2 regions of the Enterobacter sp. SA187 genome follow, and region 1 is predicted to be linked to the other one. Evidence: predicted binding sites of a transcription regulator. Region 1 holds the regulator's gene; the other holds the start of a gene.
What was found. The regulator LexA, encoded in region 1, represses DNA repair genes until DNA is damaged. The targets are predictions, from matches to a motif close to TNCTGTATGTACATACAGNA.
Positions count from the first base shown of each region.

Region 1 (3,098 bases):
GTCAGTGCCATGTTCGGTGGCCATGCGGCGCAGCGAAACCGGCGGCGAGAAGCGCACAAAGCTGTCGCGTCCCAGCCAGGAGATAGCAAAGAATTTCTGTACGCCGTTAAGCATACGCAGCGGCGGGTTGACCTCGCCTTTCTCACGACCCGGCGAGCGGCCAAACATCACCGACACCGGCACCATTTGCACGTCCAGATCGGGGTGGTTGCGGTGCAGATCGAGGTAATCATGGAACAGCTTGATCGACTCTTCCTTCGGCGTGTACCAGGTGAACACGCGGGGTCCGCTGTGAATAAAGATATAGCGCGGCAGCAGCGTGCCGTCGATTTCGAGTGGCTCCAGCGGATCGGGCAGATCGTTTGCCAGACACTGCGCGCGCAGGGTCAGTAAATCTGCCTTCGAGTTGTACGGTAAGACGTACATAATAGGGCGTGAGGTATCAAGTCCCAGTTCCTGGGCAGGTTCTGCCGGAATGGGCTTGCTTTTTACCAACGCGCCTAATGGTAAATTAAGTAATTTGTAGTAAATTCGTGGCCAGCCGGACATATACGATGTGAAGCCTCTGGTTAATAATCCTGTTGCGCCGCAAGAATATCAGAAAGCGCGCGTAAATTCTGTTGTACCAAGGTCTGCTTGCATAGACATTGACGCTAATTACATAAAAAGGTTCTTTTGATGGCCAATAATACCACTGGGTTTACTCGCATCATAAAAGCAGCAGGGTACTCCTGGAAAGGCGTTCGCGCCGCCTGGATCAACGAAGCGGCGTTTCGTCAGGAAGCGGTAGCGGTGATCCTGGCGATTGCCATTGCCTGCTGGCTGGATGTGGACGCTATCACGCGCGTGCTGCTGATCGGCTCGGTAGCGCTGGTAATGATAGTGGAAATTCTGAACAGCGCGATTGAAGCGGTGGTGGACCGTATCGGCACGGATTTTCATGAACTTTCCGGGCGCGCAAAGGATATGGGCTCGGCGGCGGTGCTGATGTCCATCCTGCTGGCGCTCGCCACCTGGGGCATGCTGTTGTGGTCGCATTATCGATAATGCTCGCATAAATCGACAAACTCCGCTGTTTTGCTCAAAATTCGATTCCAAATTTCACTTTGCCTGTATATACTCACAGCATAACTGTATATGCAACCAGGGGGCGGTATGAAAGCTTTAACGGCCAGGCAGCAAGAGGTGTTTGATCTCATTCGGGATCACATCAGCCAGACAGGCATGCCGCCGACGCGTGCGGAGATCGCGCAGCGCTTGGGGTTCCGTTCCCCGAACGCGGCTGAGGAACACCTGAAAGCGCTGGCGCGCAAAGGCGTGCTGGAGATCGTTTCCGGCGCGTCCCGCGGTATTCGTTTACTGCTTGAAGATGTTGACGGACTGCCGCTGGTCGGGCGTGTCGCGGCAGGTGAACCGCTGCTGGCGCAGCAGCACATTGAAGGCCATTATCAGGTCGATCCCAATCTCTTTAAACCGAATGCAGACTTCCTGCTGCGCGTTAGCGGCATGTCGATGAAAGATATCGGCATTATGGACGGCGATCTGCTGGCGGTGCACAAAACCCAGGAAGCCCGCAACGGCCAGGTCGTGGTCGCGCGTATTGACGATGAAGTGACCGTTAAGCGCCTGAAGCGTCAGGGTAATACCGTGCAACTGCTGCCGGAAAACAGCGAGTTTTCTCCTATCGTGGTTGACCTGCGCGAGCAGAGTTTCACCATCGAAGGGCTGGCCGTCGGCGTGATCCGCAACGGTGAGTGGCTTTAATCTCTTCTTTCCACGCGGCGGCAACATCATGATTGCCGCCGCGCGTCCGTTTCCCTTCTGGTAATTCAACGTGGCCTTTCTGACGACTTCCGACAAAGCGTTGTGGCGTCTTGCGCTGCCGATGATTTTTTCCAATATCACCGTGCCGCTGTTGGGGCTGGTGGATACCGCAGTCATTGGTCATCTCGACAGCCCGGTGTATCTGGGCGGCGTGGCGGTTGGCGCCATGGCCACCAGCTTCCTGTTTATGCTGCTGCTTTTTCTGCGCATGAGTACCACCGGTTTTACCGCCCAGGCCTTTGGCGCAAAAGATCCCCATGCCCTTGCGCGGGCGCTGGTGCAACCACTGCTGCTGGCGTTGATCGCCGGTTTCGCCATCATCCTCTGTCAGACCCCGCTGATTAATCTCACACTGCACATTGTGGGCGGCAACGACGCGGTGCTGGAGCAGGCGCGGCGTTTTCTGGAGATCCGCTGGCTGAGCGCCCCGGCGTCGCTGGCGAACCTGGTGCTGCTCGGCTGGCTGCTGGGTATCCAGTATGCCCGCGCGCCTGTGGTGCTGCTGGTGGTGGGCAACGTGCTGAATATTGCCCTCGATTTATGGCTGGTGATGGGGCTGCACATGAACGTGCAGGGCGCTGCGCTCGCCACCGTCATTGCGGAATACGCCACTTTTGTGGTCGGCCTGCTGATGGTACAACGCGGGTTGCGTCGCCGGGGGATCAGCCTGGCGATGCTGAAGACCGCCTGGCGCGGCAATATAAGGCGGCTGCTGGCGCTTAACCGCGACATCATGCTGCGCTCGCTGCTGCTTCAGCTGTGCTTTGGTTCCATTACCGTGATGGGCGCGCGTCTGGGTGGCGACATCGTGGCGGTGAACGCCGTGCTGATGACGCTGCTGACTTTTACCGCCTACGCCCTGGATGGTTTTGCCTATGCAGTTGAGGCCCATTCCGGGCAGGCCTATGGCGCGCGCGATGGCAGCCAGTTGCTCAGCGTCTGGCAGGCGGCCTGTCGGCAGTCGGGGATAGTGGCGCTGGCGTTTGCGATGGTGTACGCGCTGGCCGGTGAGCAGATTATTTCGCTGCTGACCTCCCTGCCGGATCTGCAACGGCTTGCCGGGCACTACCTTGGCTGGCAGGTGATTTTACCGATCGTGGGGGTATGGTGTTATCTGCTCGACGGCATGTTTATCGGTGCTACCCGCGGGACGGAAATGCGTAACAGTATGGCCATCGCCGCCGCCGGTTTTGCCCTGACGCTGCTCAGCGTACCGCTGCTCGGTAATCATGGTTTATGGCTGTCGTTAACCGTCTTCCTGGCGCTGCGTGGGA
Region 1 is NZ_CP019113.1:1,499,215-1,502,312, forward strand. Features, by position in the region: gene plsB (glycerol-3-phosphate 1-O-acyltransferase PlsB) at 1-549, opposite strand, end outside; gene BMF08_RS07200 (diacylglycerol kinase) at 679-1,047, shown strand; gene lexA (transcriptional repressor LexA) at 1,156-1,764, shown strand; gene dinF (MATE family efflux transporter DinF) at 1,835-3,098, shown strand, end outside.

Region 2 (3,098 bases), 2.1 Mb from region 1:
AATAAGCTCCCGCAGTTCACGGGTGATGTCGTTAAGCTTTTCGCTGTTCGCCACTATCGGCTGCGGGTTACCCTCGTAGAGCGCATGGGCAATGGTCAGCAGAGTCTGCTGCGTCATGTTTTGCATGTCACGCAGGGTATGGGCATTCAGCATCACCATATGGCTGGCGCGCGAGGCCCAGTGGGCATTGATTTGCAGCTCCAGTATGCACACCATATTGCGGCTCACCGTCTGGATCGCCTCAAAGATGGATTTTTGAATACGCGTCTCTTTGCTGGCGGGCGTGATAAGCCCGCGCATTTTCACCACGTCGTTAAGGATGGTTTGCAGGTGCTTTTCCAGCCGCGGACGTTCCACCAGGTTCGGTGAAAACCCCGCCTGATAGACTCGGTTAAAGGCGGTAACATAATTCGCCATCTGAATGCGCCAGTGGATAAAGGCGCGCTGAGGCCAGATACTGGTAAAAAGCATCGCCAGCAGGGAACCGAGAATGACATCGCCCCCGCGCCACAGCGCCGTGTGCATATCCCCCGCGGGGGCACCCACCACCACCGCCAGGGTGATGCCAATCAGCAGCGCCTGATAGGGCTTTTTGCCGAGCGCCAGCCAGCCGCAGAGGAACATGGCCGCCGCGCACCACAGCAACATCACCGGCAGCGAAATCAACTCCAGCTTTAACGCCACCAGCCCCAGCGCCGAGCCAAAAATAGTGCCGCCGATGCGCTCCCAGGCGCGCGGTACCACGTTGCCCAGAAAAGAGATCGGCCCCATGATCACCACCAGCGTGATCAGCGGCCATGTGCCTTCGGGAACCTGAAGTAAGCGCACCAGTAAGAACGTCAGAATAAACGCCAGCGCGATCCGCACCCCGTGGACAATACGATAGTGACGGTAGAGACGAATTTCAAAAGGGCTGAGTGATTTGTCGGGGCGCACACCCGTTCTCCGGCTAAAACAACAAAGGCGCAATTGTAGCGGCTTTTTACCAGGCGATTTCCGCGTTATGGCCTGAATGATGGCAAAAATGACGATTTACTCGCCAGTCGCGCCATAAACGCCTCCAGGATCAATTCTGAAGGCTGGGCCAAAACGCCGTCAGAGCACTTTTGGCTCGACGGGGATATGCATGTCGATCTCCCAGTGCCCTTCGCCGCTGTCGACATTAAGATAGATCTCAAAGCACGGACCCCGTGCAATCTGGTAATTCTGATCCGCTAACAGCGTGTCGAAGAATCCGTCCCAGGCCTGCTGGAAATCCTCGTTTTCAACGCGCGCGCGGGCTACCGCATAAGCGCCGCCGGGCAGTTCGGTGAGCATCACACCTTCGCTGTTTTCCGGCAGGACAAAGTCTTCATCCACCGCGATCACCACATCGGCACGCAGCTTTTCAGCTGGTACTTCATCGGGATTGTCGTAATAGGCCGCGATCCACTCCAGGGGCTGCAGCTGCTTACTCTTCACCCACAGGGTCAGCTGTTCGAAGCCCTGCTTTACGGTTTTTTCCCACGGCCCCACCAGATGAAAACCGGCAATCTTACGCGAATCAACGTCTTTGATTTGATAGTCCATTGCTGCCTCCGACGAATTTAACTGTATGGATACACACTATAAATGATGCAAAATCACTCTACACCCACCAGTTTGTCAGTATGCGAGCAGGCTCGCATACTCGCCAGTCAGTCAGCTGAATGCTTAAGATTAATGATGGAACCAGTCGTTTATGCGCGAGAATACCCCGCCCTTACCCACGCTCTCCAGGGTGTACAGCGGCCAGTGGGCGATGACTTTGTCGCGATCGTAAAGCGCGATCTCCCCCACCTGCTGATGCGCCGCTATCGGCGCCTGTAAATCTTTGTTGGTCAGGGTGTATTTTGCCTTAATGTAAGGCACTTCCGATTTGGGCAGCGCCAGCCAGAAATCCTGTCCGGTGCCGACCGCCACCTGTTTCTTATCGCCGAACCAGATGCGCTCGCTGCCGACCTTCTGCCCCTGGCGCAGCACCTGCACCGTATCAAAATTCTGCTGGCCCCAGTGCAGCAGTTTACGCGCCTGGTCTTCGCGTCCTTTCGGACTGTCGGCACCCATGATCACTGAAATCAGGCGGCGCTGGCCGTCAACGGCAGAGGCGACAATGTTGAAGCCTGCGCCGGAAGTGTGGCCGGTTTTCAGGCCATCCACGTTAAGGGATTTATCCCACAACAGGCCGTTGCGGTTCTGCTGGGTGATCCCGTTCCACGTCAGGCTTTTCTCACTGTACATATGATAAAACTGCGGTTCGCCGTGGATAATAGCGCGGGAGAGCACCGCCAGATCCCAGGCGGAGCTGTGCTGCCCCGGCGCATCGAGGCCGTGCACGGTTTCAAAATGGGTGTCGCGCAGGTGCAGCTTCTGCACGTAATCGTTCATCATCTTCACAAACTGCGGCTGGCCGCCCGCCACATGATCCGCCAGCGCCACGCAGGCGTCATTGCCGGAATCGACGATCAGCCCGCGGCTGAGATCGCGCACCGTGACGCGGTCGCCCGGTTTGATAAACATCAGCGAGGAGCCGTCAAACACCGGATTGCCTTTCGCCCAGGCGTCCGGACCGACCGTTACCACCTCGTCCGGGGTGATGCGGTGGCTGTCAATGGCGCGATCGACAACGTAGCCGGTCATCAGCTTGGTCAGGCTGGCCGGGTTGCGCTGTTGATGTTCATTGCCCGCGGTTAATACCTGGCCGGTGGTGTAATCCATTAAAACCCAGGACGCGGCCTGGATTTGCGGTGGCTGAGGGGTGACGGGTAAATCGGCAGCCAGCGCAGAATTCACGCAAACAGCAATACATGATGCGGCAATAAACAAACGGCGTTTCAACGGGAGATCCTCTGATTCAGGTAAATGGCTGACCTTTTTACGGAATTTCTTATGTCGTTACTCCGTTTAATTGCAAAGAAATGTGACAGTGGCGCGCGGAGTCTGGATGATTGCTCGCAAAATCAGCAGCCGGATGGCATTTATGTCGGAAGAAGCGGCGGGATGGTTTACCATAGACAGGTCACTTCAAAACAGGATGAACTCACTGGTGTCTGATTCCGCTCCGCAGCCAACTTTTTTAT
Region 2 is NZ_CP019113.1:3,858,731-3,861,828, forward strand. Features, by position in the region: gene BMF08_RS18645 (FUSC family protein) at 1-936, opposite strand, end outside; gene sbmC (DNA gyrase inhibitor SbmC) at 1,096-1,569, opposite strand; gene dacD (serine-type D-Ala-D-Ala carboxypeptidase DacD) at 1,699-2,856, opposite strand; gene sbcB (exodeoxyribonuclease I) at 3,053-3,098, shown strand, end outside.
Region 2: a site for LexA is predicted at 1,589-1,608, ahead of sbmC (DNA gyrase inhibitor SbmC). Genes of this name have one in related genera too.